Linked DNA regions of Parashewanella spongiae. The protein of the gene in region 1 interacts with the protein of each later gene in a pairwise test. Links are inferred from orthologs where the notes say so. Each region holds a gene or a part of one and is shown in the gene's direction. Other genes may lie near its edges.

What was found. Proteins that work in one complex are often made in the same cells at the same time.
Region 2: the proteins of rlmN (region 1) and ftsZ interact in binary tests that used the Escherichia coli proteins (3 or more experiments, as listed by UniProt). The link is inferred for Parashewanella spongiae from one-to-one orthologs.
Region 3: the proteins of rlmN (region 1) and srmB interact in binary tests that used the Escherichia coli proteins (3 or more experiments, as listed by UniProt). The link is inferred for Parashewanella spongiae from one-to-one orthologs.

What each region holds. Positions count from the first base shown.
Region 1 is NZ_CP037952.1:1,278,124-1,282,856, forward strand. What follows is about bases 572-3,390. They hold rlmN (dual-specificity RNA methyltransferase RlmN), read left to right. Parts: upstream 572-1,329; coding sequence 1,330-2,451; downstream 2,452-3,390. Other genes in these bases: E2I05_RS04800 (hypothetical protein), read left to right, coding at 572-692; pilW (type IV pilus biogenesis/stability protein PilW), read left to right, coding at 2,484-3,266; E2I05_RS04815 (RodZ domain-containing protein), read left to right, coding at 3,266-3,390. Outside these bases: more of E2I05_RS04800, read left to right, coding at 1-571; more of E2I05_RS04815, read left to right, coding at 3,391-4,249; ispG (flavodoxin-dependent (E)-4-hydroxy-3-methylbut-2-enyl-diphosphate synthase), read left to right, coding at 4,357-4,733.
Region 2 is NZ_CP037952.1:4,943,302-4,948,212, reverse strand. Bases 799-3,795 are described here. They hold ftsZ (cell division protein FtsZ), read left to right. Parts: upstream 799-1,698; coding sequence 1,699-2,892; downstream 2,893-3,795. Other genes in these bases: lpxC (UDP-3-O-acyl-N-acetylglucosamine deacetylase), read left to right, coding at 3,060-3,795; ftsA (cell division protein FtsA), read left to right, coding at 799-1,667. Also shown: E2I05_RS19565 (cell division protein FtsQ/DivIB), read left to right, coding at 1-428; more of ftsA, read left to right, coding at 432-798; more of lpxC, read left to right, coding at 3,796-3,983; E2I05_RS19545 (DUF721 domain-containing protein), read right to left, coding at 3,980-4,441; E2I05_RS19540 (M23 family metallopeptidase), read left to right, coding at 4,468-4,911. UniProt on the Escherichia coli protein: Essential cell division protein that forms a contractile ring structure (Z ring) at the future cell division site. The regulation of the ring assembly controls the timing and the location of cell division.
Region 3 is NZ_CP037952.1:4,806,121-4,811,010, reverse strand. Bases 799-3,774 are described here. They hold srmB (ATP-dependent RNA helicase SrmB), read left to right. Parts: upstream 799-1,661; coding sequence 1,662-2,888; downstream 2,889-3,774. Other genes in these bases: E2I05_RS18950 (efflux RND transporter periplasmic adaptor subunit), read left to right, coding at 3,152-3,774; E2I05_RS18960 (tRNA1(Val) (adenine(37)-N6)-methyltransferase), read left to right, coding at 884-1,600. Outside these bases: brnQ (branched-chain amino acid transport system II carrier protein), read right to left, coding at 1-659; more of E2I05_RS18950, read left to right, coding at 3,775-4,351; E2I05_RS18945 (efflux RND transporter permease subunit), read left to right, coding at 4,351-4,890. UniProt on the Escherichia coli protein: DEAD-box RNA helicase involved in the assembly of the 50S ribosomal subunit at low temperature. Exhibits RNA-stimulated ATP hydrolysis and RNA unwinding activity. Acts before DeaD.

The sequences.
Region 1 (4,733 bases):
TAGATAGCTCAAGTTTAACATCAGCAATCTCCAGCCTTAAACGGATAGAGGCTGAACTATGCAATGCGGAATCACCTGAACTTTCCGTACTACAGGCAACGAGGCAAAGACCACCAGCTAAAGTTATCTTCGATGTAGAGAATACTCTAGGTAAGTTAAAGGTTATTAATAGTTCTACAGACAGTAAAGTTGTAAGAGAGATATCAGAATTTGATAAATCCGAAAAAGGATTTGCATTTTTAAATTGCATTTGCCAGCAAGACGGATGCTACCAGTTTGACTTTACAATTGAGTTAGATCAAGGAGCAAGTACTTGTATTGGTGTATCACAATCTCTTAAGGCTAGTAAAATGCAAGTTGCAATCGATGCGTCAAGCGTGATGTGCATGTGTAATCAACTTTCATTTTTTCAATCTTACGAAGGAAAAGTGATCAGAAAAGGGGCAGTTGAAAGTGAAAAGATAAAAGGTAAATCCCAAATTCAGCCTTTTTATGAAAAAGGCACAGAAGTATGTCTTATGATTTCAGTGGAAAAACAATTAGCCAAAGTAGAAATTAAAATTAATGGTAAATTTCAAGACAGCGTAATTGAAAGGCTTAGAGTACCGCTTGTTCCATGTATTATCTTTTATGCTGGCATGAATAAAGAAGTAAAAATCACTGACAGCCATTTCCAAGGTACATCTGGATAGCGAACCTACGATGTCCTAGTATATAGCGTCTTCCCTTAATCCAACACTTTGGACAGTTTTGAACTTTAAAGTAGCTTATACCAATTACAGTAATTAAATTCCCAGCTCAGAGCTATGTAGGTGTTCAAAGTACAAGTGAAATTGATGAAGACATAGTTATTATCGACATACAAAACTGTCGTTATTACATTGCTACGTTGAGACAGTTTTGCGTAGTAATTTGGACACATACAAGCTCCTGAAGGGCAAGGCTAAAGGATGCCATTACTACGTTACAAGTTTTTGAATTATCCCGACAAAAGCACGAAGTGCGTTGAACGCCAGCTTTGTATGGCGGCCGTTAGGGTATATAGTACTTCATACTTGCGCCTTGTACTGAAATCCTTTAGCTCTTGCTGAGTGTGAAGTTAATTACTGTAATTGGTATTACTCTCATTGAAAAAAAGAAATGAACAGTTCATTTAGGCAGTAAACTGATATTTCTATAAATATTCGTTTTACCTTATATTAATAAACTCATCGCTTAGCCAAAATCAGTCAGGTAACACGGGTATATCTGGTCAAAGCAGTGTTGGGACTGTATAATCTTCCGCCCCTATTGAGGGGCTTTTTAGTTTGTATTTTTGAGGTTAGTTACATGAGTGATAAAAAGATCAATTTATTAGATCTCGATCGTAAGGCAATGCGACAGCTATTCGCCGATATGGGTGAAAAACCGTTTCGTGCTGATCAACTGATGAAATGGATCTATCACTTTGGTGTTACTGACATTGAAGATATGAACAACATCAATAAAAAATTGCGTACAAAACTCATTTCGAAGTGTGAAATAGTGGCACCAGAGATCTCCAGTTTCCAAAAGTCTGAGGATGGTACCATCAAATTTGCAATTGATGTGGGCGATGGTCAAGAAGTTGAAACTGTTTATATTCCTGAAGAAGACAGAGCAACGCTTTGTGTTTCATCACAAGTGGGTTGCGCATTGGCTTGTACGTTTTGCTCGACAGGACATCAAGGTTTTAACCGTAACTTATCTGTGTCAGAAATTGTCGGTCAAATCTGGCGAGTGTGCGACTTTTTAGGTTTTCAAAAAGAAACGGGCGAGCGTCCAATCACTAATGTTGTAATGATGGGAATGGGTGAGCCATTATTAAATTTATCGAATTTAATACCTTCTCTAAAGATTATGCTAGATGATTTTGGTTTTAGTCTATCGAAACGCCGCGTGACGGTTTCTACATCAGGTGTCGTACCAGCATTAGACAAAATGGGCGATGAACTTGATGTTGCATTAGCCGTGAGTATTCACGCACCTGACGATGAACTTCGCGACGTTCTGGTTCCCGTTAACAAAAAATATCCGTTAAAAGAATTTTTGGATGGGATCAGACGCTATATTGCTAAATCGAATGCGAACAGAGGTCGGGTGACGATTGAATATGTCATGCTGGATCACATTAATGACAGTACCGATCAAGCTCATGAATTGGCAAAACTGTTAAAAGATACGCCATGTAAAATTAACTTAATTCCGTTTAACCCTTACCCAGGTTCTCCGTACGGTCGTTCATCAAACTCTCGTATTGATAGATTCTCCAAGGTGTTAATGGGGTACGATGTAACTGTTATTGTTAGAAAAACTCGTGGTGATGATATTGATGCGGCATGTGGGCAACTTGCAGGAGATATTCGAGACAGAACCCAGCGACTAGCAAAAAAACGCATGCAAGAGCAACAAATTTCGGTCACAATGGATTAACTTTTAATTAGTTCAATGTCTTAGGGTTTGTTATGAAACAGGGATTGCTTCAAATCAGCTGTATTGCTACAGCGTTATTGTTATCAGCTTGTGTCAGTGAGCGAACTTATAATGGAACTGGTGATCCGGTTTCAGAATATAAATTTGATCCCGTTTCGGCTGCGAGAGAAAGAATGCAATTAGGATTAACTTACCTGAGACGTGGTAACACTGAACAAGCTAAGTTCAATTTAGATAAAGCACTAGAATATGCACCTGATCTTGAAGAGGTGCATACAGCACTGGCTTACTACTACCAAAAAGTAGGAGATACCCGCAAAGCTGAGAAATCATATAATAATGCCATTAACAGTAAAAATGTAACTGGCGACTCTTATAACAACTTTGGAGTTTTTCTTTGTCAGCAAAAAAAGTTTTCTGAATCTGAAAAAATGTTTCTTGCTGCGATTGATATGCCCAAATACACACGCTCTGCGTCAAGTTACGAAAATTTGGGGCTGTGTAGCCAAGAAGCGGATCAGTTAGAAAAAGCGCGAAAGTATTTTGAATTGGCGCTAAAGTATGATTCTAGAAGAGCAACGTCATTATTAGAGCTAACGAGAGTTTACTTCCAGTTAAAACAATTACCGCAAGCCAAAGCTGAATTAGAGCGGTATCACAATGTAGCATTTCAAACGGCGGAAAGTTTATCGTTAGGGATTGATATTGAACTTGGACTTAATGATAAAACGGCTGCTAAAACTCTTGCATTAGTATTACAAGCAAAGTTTCCTGCCTCTCCACAAGCCAAAAAAATTCGAGCAAATATGCACTAATGAAAGACTTAAAATCAGACGTGTCTGAAACACAAGCACTACAACAAGAAGAACCAGTACATACAATAGGTTCATTGCTAAAATCGGCAAGACTAGCGAGAAATCTCAGCATTGAAAGTGTCTCGAAATCACTGAATTTACGTATGACTATTGTAAATGACATCGAAGCGGATGACTTTAGCAACATAGGTTCTTCAACTTATGCTCGTGGATACATAAAAAATTATGCGAGATTGGTTGTTGCTGATCCTTTGTTAATTCACGAATGTATTGATAGCCAATTGGGTAAACTGTGCGACCCAGCGATGCAGAGTTTTTCTCGTAAAACGACTCGAGAAGCAACAGACAGTCGTTTGATATGGTTGACTTACCTTATAGTATTCACGTTACTCGCACTATTTATTCTTTGGTGGATACAAAAAGCCGAGCTATTTGGGACAAAAGCTGATTTATCTCAACCAAGCATTGAAGAAGTAGAGCAATTAGCGATTCAAACGGTGCCTTCAAGCATTCAATCGCAGACTACCACTGACGAAATTAAATCAAATAAGGCAATACTTCCTCAAGATAATAATCCAGTGGTGAGTGTTTCAGGTGAGGAAAGCCATTCTGTTTTACCAAGAGGGCAAGATGAAGCTCCCCGAGAAGAAGTTAATATTGAGGACGCTGAAATCACTCAGGATAATGCAACCTCACAAGTAAACGATCTGAAACTTGTTGAAGCAAACGATACAGTATTAACAGAAATTAATTTAACTTTAACTGGCGATTGCTGGATAAAGATTCAAGATGCTACAGGTGAAGTGATTGTTTCTGGTTTGAAAAAGTCAGGTAGATCAATAACAGTTTCAGGCCAAGCACCCTTCCAAGCAATTTTTGGTGCTCCACGCGTGATTCAGCTAAGTTTAAATGGAAAAACTGTTAATTTGGATAAATTCCCTTCAGGGCGAGTGGCAAGAATGACTTTGCCTCTTAATGAATAAAAGCTCGATTTATCTAAAACGTTAGTCCGAATTTTGGTTACTTACTTCAGTGCGTTGTTTGCTTTTTGATAAAAGTCAGTAACAACGACGTAGTACGGAGAAAAACTATGTACAGCGAAAACCCTATTAAAAGACGTCCATCAAAACGTATTTATGTGGGAAATGTTCCGATAGGTGATGGTGCACCTATCAGTGTTCAGTCTATGACGAATACAAGCACGACGGATGTAGCCGCGACAGTTGCTCAAATTAAGTCGTTAGAAAAAGTTGGGGCTGATATCGTTCGGGTATCTGTACCTACAATGGATGCCGCTGAAGCATTTAAATTGATCCGTCAACAAGTCCAAGTTCCTCTTGTAGCTGATATTCATTTTGATTATCGTATTGCGCTTCGTGTGGCTGAATATGGTGTGGATTGCTTACGTATTAATCCTGGCAATATTGGTAATGAAGACCGAATTCGAAGCGTGGTTGATTGCGCACG
Region 2 (4,911 bases), 3.7 Mb from region 1 along the record:
AGTTAAAAGTATTTATTAAAGAACAAGACGTTGCGGCACACTGGAACGGAAACTCGTGGTTAAATCGTCATGGAGATGTGTTTGAAGCAGTACTTTCGGATGAATCACTGAAGCTTCCATCGTTGTCAGGTCCTGAAGGTATGGCTAAAAATATTTTAACGACGTATGAGCAGTTAGCAGAATTATTAAAAATTAACGGGTTGAGTTTAAATCAACTAAGTTTAACTCCGCGACATGCATGGAATTTGTTACTTGATAATGGTATTCAATTGGACTTAGGGCGTGAAGATAAAATAAGCCGAGTCCAACGCTTTATAGATGTATACCCTTATTTAAAGGAGCAAGATAAGGCCATAGCAAGAATTGATTTACGATACGATACTGGTTTAGCCGTGGGTTGGGCCCAAACGCAAAGTGAGAGTCGATAACTGATGACCAAGAACCAAGATAGAAATCTGATTGTTGGATTGGACATAGGAACAGCAAAAGTCGCCGTGATAATAGGTGAAGTATTACCTGATGGCGAAATTACGGTCGTAGGTCTTGGTAACCACCCCTCCAGAGGTATGGATAAAGGCGGGGTGAATGATTTAGATTCGATTGTTCGAAGCTTGCAGCGTGCATTAGATCAAGCAGAGCTGATGGCCGATTGTCAGGTTACATCTGTTTATTTGAGCATCTCAGGAAAGCACATCGCCTGCCAAAACGAGAATGGTATGGTGTCAATTGATGACGATGAAGTCACTCAAGAAGATGTGGATAATGTTATACACACAGCTCGCTCAGTTAAGATACCGACGGAACGCCGAATTTTACATGTATTACCACAAGAGTATGCTATCGACGTACAGGAAGGCATTAAAAGCCCGATGGGAATGTCAGGTATGCGGATGGAAGCAAAAGTACATATTGTGACCTGTGCCAACGATATGGCGAAAAATATCACAAAAAGTGTTGAGCGTTGTGGCTTAAAAGTGGATGATCTAGTTTTCTCTGGTATTGCTTCAGCTGATGCGACACTCACAAATGATGAAAAAGATTTAGGCGCGTGCCTTGTGGATATTGGTGGCGGTACGACAGATATTGCTATCTACACGAATGGTGCATTGCGCCATTGTGCGGTGATACCTGTTGCGGGTAATCAAGTCACAAATGATATCGCAAAGATATTCAGAACCCCTTTATCGCATGCTGAACAAATAAAAGTACAGTTTGCAAATGCAAGAAGTGCAGCGGTCAGTCGTGAAGAAAATATTGAAGTGCCATCAGTCGGTGGCCGGCCATCGCGGTCAATGTCGAGGCACACTTTGGCAGAGGTCGTCGAGCCAAGGTATCAAGAAATGTTTGAATTGATACTACAAGAGCTGCGTGACAGCGGTTATGAAGAACAAATAGCGGCGGGAATAGTACTGACTGGCGGTACGGCCTCAATTGAAGGCGTCGTTGATGTTGCAGAAGCTACATTCGGAATGCCAGTTAGAGTCTCAGGCCCACTCGAAGTAAAAGGCCTATACGATTATGTCAGCGAACCACTTTACTCAACAGGTATCGGCTTGTTGCATTATGGTGCAAGACGCATCATGGACAGTGAATTTGAGCGTCCGGAACGTCAAGGCGTAACCGATGCTCTGAGCCGGATCAAAAGTTGGTTCAAAGGTGAATTTTAGTTTTTAATGCAGGCAATATGGAGTTCAAACTATGTTTGAGATCATGGACACTCACTCAGATGAAGCGGTGATTAAAGTCATCGGTGTTGGCGGCGGAGGTGGTAATGCTGTCGAACACATGGTGAAGCACAATATCGAAGGGGTAGAGTTTGTAGCGACGAATACTGACGCTCAAGCTCTGCGTAAATCTTCTGCTGGCTCTACAATTCAGTTAGGGCGTGATGTGACTAAAGGGCTGGGAGCAGGTGCAAATCCTGAAGTCGGTCGTTTAGCCGCTGAGGAAGATAAAGAAAGCATTCGTTCAGCGATAAAAGGTTGCGATATGATTTTTATTGCAGCTGGAATGGGGGGCGGTACTGGAACAGGTGCAGCACCTGTCGTCGCGCAAATTGCTAAAGAAGAAGGTATTTTAACGGTAGCGGTTGTGACAAAACCTTTTCCTTTTGAAGGGAAAAAGAGAATGACATTTGCCGAGCAAGGTATTGAAGAACTTGGTAAAAACGTTGATTCATTGATCACGATCCCGAATGAGAAGTTATTAAAAGTATTAGGCCGAGGCACATCGTTATTGGATGCCTTCGCGGCTGCGAATAATGTGTTACTTGGTGCCGTGCAAGGTATTGCAGAATTGATTACCCGCCCTGGTTTGATCAATGTCGACTTTGCGGACGTCAAAACGGTAATGTCTGAAATGGGCAATGCCATGATGGGAACAGGTATTGCGAGTGGTGAAGATAGAGCAGAAGAAGCAGCAGAAGCTGCGGTTGCCAGTCCTTTACTCGAAGATATTGATCTTGCTGGTGCTCGAGGTGTGTTAGTGAACATCACTGCCGGAATGGACATGAGTATCGAAGAGTTTGAAACGGTTGGTAATCATGTTAAAGCTTACGCTTCTGATAACGCAACGGTTGTAGTTGGTGCGGTTATCGATCCTGAAATGAGTAATGAACTTAGAGTAACGGTTGTTGCAACAGGAATTGGTGCAGAAAAAAAGCCTGATATCACATTAGTGAGTAAACCAACTCCTAGAGCAGAAGCTGCTCCGGAAGTGTTATCGGTATCTAGAGCATCTGAAAAAGTATCAGTGGCGGAGCCGAGTCCTGATATGGCAACTACAACGGCTGGAAATGTCGTTCAAGTTGGCGTTGGTCAAGCGAGTCCGGCCCAAAAAAATGACATAGATTATTTAGATATTCCGGCGTTTTTACGCAAACAAGCTGACTAAAGTATGCGTGTAAAAGTATGATTTTGATCTGCTTTGTACAATGTAATATCGGTGGTTTTTTGTTTCACCGTAAAAATATGTTAGCATATCCGACCAGCCAAGCTTGCCTGCGGTTTGTTTTTGGTCGGAAAAATTTTAATTTAAAAAAATTAGGTACTGGTAACTGAATGATTTTTCAAAGAACTATTCAAAAAATGGTGAAAACTACTGGAGTGGGCTTACACTCGGGTAATAAGGTCACATTGGCAATTAAACCAGCACCAGTTAATAGTGGTATTGTGTTTATTCGCACCGATCTTGAACCAACCGTTGCCATAACAGCTAAAGCTGAACAAGTTCGAGAAACCATGCTTTGCACCGTGTTAGCGAATGATGATGGCGTTAAAGTCGCAACTATTGAACACTTGTTCGCAGCGTTAGCCGGTTTAGGTATCGATAATGCCATCATTGAAGTCGATGCCCCTGAAATTCCCATTATGGACGGGAGCGCCAGTCCATTTGTATTTTTACTCCAGTCAGCGGGAGTCGCGCAACAGTCCTTGCCTAAGAAATATTTACGCATTAAGAAAACGATTAAAGTTGAAGACGGTGATAAATGGGCAATGCTGAAGCCGTATCAAGGTTTCAAAATTGACTTTAAAATTGATTTTTCACATCCAGAAATAGCTCGTAGCCAGCAACATATGATTATGGACTTTTCTACCGCTGGATTCATTAAAGATATTAGCCGTGCCAGAACATTTGGCTTTATGCGTGACATTGAGTATTTACGTGCTAACGATTTAGCATTAGGTGGCAGTATGGAAAATGCCATTGTTTTAGATGAATACAAAGTCTTAAACCCTGATGGTTTAAGGTATGATGATGAATTTTTGAAACATAAAATTCTTGATGCATTTGGCGATCTTTATGTTGCAGGTAATGCCATTGTTGGTGAGTTTTCAGCCTTTAAAACAGGTCATGCTTTAAATAATAAATTAGTCAGAGCATTACTCGCCGAGCAAGAAGCTTGGGAATTGATCAGTTATGAAAATGAGGCTGATGTCCCAGTGAGCTTTATGACAATGAATAATGCTGCGATAACGACCTAATCATCACTGAAATGCCTTTGACGGCTGGCTAATGCAGCCAGCCGTTTTAGTTTGTGGCCTAGGCTACCTTCTATATTTTCAGCCAAAGCTTCAATGTGTGAGGCCGCTGTATTACTAAGATGCGCATGATTTTGCTCGACATTTGAAGCGACCGCAAACATCCTTGGGTTGACTTTAACGTCAATACTAGAGAGCATTGGTAACGCTTCATTTTGAAGTTTAAGCAGTAATTGTGATTTTTGAAAGTTGAGTCTTGTAGCCCAAGATGCTGAAGAAACTTCAACAACCAATGTGCTTTCACGCAAGTTAGCGACTTTAATTTGCGTGATAATTGGACCATGCAGCTGCTGTTTAATGAGTTGGTCTAAACTTAATAATAATTCAGCTTTTTCCTTAAGCTCAGGAAGTTTGCCGGAAACGTTCAATAACTGACTGAGATCGTGAGGTAGCTTTTTCATATGATAATTGGTGGCTTGATAAGAATATGAGTGTAACAGTATTTATCCAAGGCAGAAAAGATGTAAAACGTTGGCATCTTGGCAAACGTTGGTTAATGCTGCCTGTCATCCTAGCTGCGCTTGCTATCATTCTATATCAAAACAGTAATGCACGCTTTGTCGATCAGCAAGCGAACATGAACTCTGAGCGCCTAGAAAGGGAAGAGCAAAAACAACAAGTGCTCAATCTCAAACAAGCGACAGAATCCCAATTATCGTTATTAGTCACTCATGTCGCGAGAATGCAAGCTAAAATAACTCGTCTTGAAGCACTCGGTCAGCAAGTAGCATCACAAAATGATCTCGACGGACAATTTGATTTCTCCGATGAAGTCGGTGTGGGTGGTATGAGTGATTTAGGAGCAAGCGTCGAGCTGAACCAACTTATTCAAGACATGGATAAACTCGCTTCTCAGATTGATCATAGAGAA
Region 3 (4,890 bases), 3.5 Mb from region 1 along the record:
TTACGTTTTAGAATGTCAATAATCAGCATACCAAACATCAAAGAAGCTAAGGTATCCATAGTGTTATACCCTTCAATGATCCCTTTACTTAAAGGATTGGCTTGGTAGTCACCGATGGCACTGCCCGGTTCAGAACCATTGAACATCAAAATCGAAATGCCAAGAATTAGAAGTAAAGACAGTAGTACAGGAGTCAATACCTTACCGACATTATCCAAAAGCTTTCCTGGGTATAACGACAGCAACATGGCAATCGTAAAGAAAGTAAGTGTCGACAACATTTGTGATTGATTTAATTCCAACGAACCGATGTGGATAACGGCTGTTGCATTGTCAATAAATGGCTTTACGCCAATTTCATAGGCAACAAGGCCAGTTCGAGGTGCCGCGAATGCAGGGCCAATAATGATGTAAATGGCAACAGCCAGTGCCGTTGCAGCAAAAGGCGGTAAAAGTGACATGACATTACCGTTGGTTTTTGCAACCGCAATTAAGCCGGACAAAGGCAAACCTACCGCAGTGATGAGAAAACCGAGCATAGCCCAATTAGTGTTTTCTCCTGCAAGATAACCAGCAAAAGGAGGGAAAATCAGGTTTCCAGCTCCTAGAAAAAAGGCAAAGGTCATAAAACCTAAACCGAATGTGTCACTAACACTCATATGATTGTTCTGCACGTTTTGCCTCATTTTTAATGATCATTTTGTTTTTATGGATACAACTTAAGCGAAATTTGTGAACTTGGCTACAGTTTCAACATATGAAAATTGATAGTTTTGTAGATGATCACGTCTAATATTTTGAAAAAATTGCATGAGTTTACTGAAGATTCTGGTATCCACACTGCTTTATCAGTACAATTTTGATTTTTCCAGATACTCGAAACATGCCTTTTACCTTCAAACAATTTCATATCGACGATACTCATTGTGGCATGCGAGTTAGCACTGACGCTATTGTACTTGGCGGATGGGCTAATTTAAGTTCAGCAAAACGTATTCTCGACATAGGTACAGGCTGCGGTGTGCTCAGTATTATGGCAGCTCAACGCAGTGAAGCTACGATAGTGGGCGTTGAAATCGATGCAACCACGTGTGATGTTGCCAAAGTCAACTGCCTAAAAAGTCCATGGGGTGAACGGCTGAAAATTGTCAATCAAAGTATTGATGTCTTTACCGCTGAATATACGGGTTCTAAACAGGAACGCTTCGAGCATATTATTTGTAACCCACCTTACTTTGTATCAGGGCCGCAATCTCAAGACTCAAAACGCGCTGAAGCTAGGCACACAAACTCATTAACCTTTACCGTACTTTTAACTCAAATCGAACGTTTGTTGAAGTCAACGGGTCGAGCCAGTTTGATTTTGCCAATTGAGTCTTTGGGTTTCTTCGAAAATGCGCTGAATGATTCGGAGTTATCAATACATCGACAACAGCGTGTCATCAGTGTTCGAGAAAAACAGCCGAATAGAGTGCTGCTCGAAGTAGGGTTTAACATTAGTTTTGCTATTGAAATGCCAGCGCTTATCATTCGAGAAAAGACAGGAGAGTACAGCGAAGCAATGATAGTCCTCACTCAAGCTTTTTATTTAAAACTTTAGTCTGCACTTCAGCACCTTTTGGGTATATAATGCGCCGCCAATAAATGCCGAGAGCCTTACCATGCTATTTGAAGAATTCGATCTGGATCATGATTTACTTGATGCCCTAAAATATATGGGGCATGAGTCAGCTACCACTGTCCAACAACAAACGATCCCAGCAGCTTTAGAGCAGCGCGATATTCTTGCTATGGCACCAACGGGTACAGGAAAAACGGCGAGTTTCTTGTTACCGGCGTTGCAACACTTGATTGACTTTCCTAGACGATTTCCAGGACCCGCTCGCGTGTTAATACTATCGCCAACTCGTGAGCTCGCGAGTCAGATCCATCGCTACGCGACTCATTTGGCCACAGAGCTTGATCTGAGCATAGGAATTATCACTGGTGGTGTTCCGTATGGGCCACAAGAAGAAATGCTTGAAGTTGGGCATGATGTTCTCGTCGCAACACCGGGACGTTTATTAGAATATTTAGATAAAGGTAAGTTTTCAGCGGAAGCTGTTGAAGTCCTGATTATTGATGAAGCTGATCGCATGCTGGATATGGGCTTTTCATCGGTCGTTAAATCGATTGCTACTGAAGCGCAAGGCCGAAAACAAAACATGCTGTTTTCTGCCACGTTAGAAACAGGTGGTGTTAAGCGTTTTGCTGAAGAGTTGCTGATCAATCCGTTAAACGTAACGATTGAATCGCCAAGAAGTGAAAAAGCGAAAGTGCATCAGTGGGTGCACCTTGCTGATAATAAAAAGCATAAATTTGATTTACTGTGCCACTTATTGAATTCTGAAGAAGTAGAGCGCGCGATAGTGTTTGTCAAAACTCGCGAAGGTTTAGCAAGTCTCGAAGGCCATTTGCAGCAAGCAGGGATCAGTAGTGCTTTTATGCGCGGCGATATGGAGCAAAAGAAGCGTTTTCAGGCGCTCGGGCGTTTTACTAAAGGCGAAGTAAATGTATTACTGTGTACTGATGTTGCCGCCCGTGGTATTGATGTTGAAGGGATCACTCATGTGATTAACTATGACATGCCGCGAACGTCAGACATTTATGTTCATCGTATTGGTCGTACTGCACGAGCTGGAGCTAAAGGTACTGCAATATCACTGGTTGAAGCTCATGATGTGCGCATTTTAGCTAAAATCGAACGTTACATAGAGCAAAAGCTGAAACGTCGAGTGATTGAAACTCTTAGACCGAAAAACAAAGAAGCTAAAGCGCCAGCTAAGAAAAAGAACAAAGAAAAAATTAAAGCCAAAGCTAAGGCAAAGAAAAAGAAATCTAAAAAATAGTTTTTTGAGCTTGATTGGTAATGCTGGTTTATTATCGTCAAAAAAGGTCGCTTGAGCGGCCTTTTTTTGTGATTTTAATAAAGTAAATCACAAGCTTAAATTTCGTCAATTTTTTGACTGGTTAAAAAGTGTGCAAGCTGTTGTTAGTATTAGTAAAAAATCAAGAATACTTATCACAATTTATTTACAATATTGCGTTTATATTTTACATGAACTCTGGTAGCGTGATCAGAATTTCGCCTTGAGAAGGAAAGCCAGGCCCTATGAGCAATTTGAGTTTATGGTTAAGACGTATATTGTTACCTGTGAGTATCATCGTCATTGCCGCGTTTATTTATGCATGGTTAACGCAATCAAAAGCCTACCCAGAGCAAAAAAGTCAAAAACCATCATTACCCATTGTTGAGGTAATGGAAGTGAACGTTGAAACGTCTGCACTAACTTTAGCCTCATTTGGTGTGGTGCAACCTAAGTATAAAACTCGACTCGTTGCGGAAGTCAGTGGCCGAATTGTTCATGTTGAGCCCATTTTTATTAGTGGTGGAATGGTTAGCCAAGGTGATGTACTCGCAAGAATTGAAGCGTCTGATTATCAAGCTGACTTGGCTTTGGCTGAAGCTGAACTTGCAAAAGCTCGTGCATCATTGGATGAAGAAAAAGCCCGTGGTGAAGTGGCTAAGGTAGAGTTTAAAGATTATAAGCAAGGCAGTGCTCCAACTCTAGGATTGCGATTACCACAACTACAACGAGAACAAGCGAATGTTAAATCTGCTGAAGCTGTATTAGCACGAGCTAAACGTAACCTTGAACGTACGCTTATCCGTGCACAGTTCGATGGATTGGTGAAAACAAGAAGCATAGATTTAGGTCAGTATGTTTCGGTTGGCAGCGAACTCGGTGAGTTATTTAACACGGATATTGCCGAAGTACGCCTGCCCGTAAGTTTTGATGATATGACTCAACTCAACTCTATTCAATCTCCTAATGCGCCCGTGCGATTAACCAGTACTGTCGGTCAACAAACCTTTCAATGGCAGGCTGAACTCGTTCGTAGTGAAGGCGTGATTGATGACGAAAATCGAATGCTTTATGTGGTTGCAGAAATTAACGATCCTTACCAAAGAGCCATGCTTGATCAAAATCGATTTCCATTGCAATTCGGCACATTTGTGGACGCTGAAATTCAAGGTAAGCAGGTCGAACAACTGGTGAAATTACCTCGCCATTTGGTACGAGATAATCAAGTGGCCGTGATCGATGCAGCAAATAAAATTGCGATGCGTGACGTGAATATAGTCAAAAGTGGCACTGAGTTTATTTACATTCAAGGCAGCTTGAAGTCTGGAGAGCGAATTTCGCTGGCTCAGTTTAATCAGTTGTCAAATGGGTTAGAAGTTTCCATTTTAGGAGATAAAGCGGACGAAGTTCAGGGACAGGGCATGATATTACAAGGTGAGCGATAATGGAGCAGCCTAAAGGATTGATTGCTTGGTTTGCTCATAATAGCGTGGCTGCAAACTTGCTCATGCTGATCATTATCATTGGTGGCTTGTTTAGTGCTGTGATGATCAAGAAAGAAATGATGCCAACTTATGACATCAACCAAGTTCAAGTGTCGGTTGCCTACCCCGGTGCCGCGCCACAAGACATTGAAGATGGCATTGTCATAAAAGTGGAAGAAGCCATTAAAGAAATCGATGGAATTAAAAAAATATCATCCGTTGCCGGTGATGGTATTGGCTCTGTGAATATTGAAGTCAGTTCTGGCTTCGATGTGTTTAGAGTGCTCGATGAAATAAAGCTTGCCGTTGATGCTATTGCCACATTTCCTGCCAATATTGAAAAACCGACTATCCAAAGAATCAAACCTATCAATAGTGTGATTTGGGTTTCGATTTACGGAGACATTAGTAAAAAAGAGATAAAAGAAATCACGAAATCGGTACGTGACGACTTAGCCGCTTTTCCAGAAATCACTAAGTTAACCCTGCGTGGTACGCCA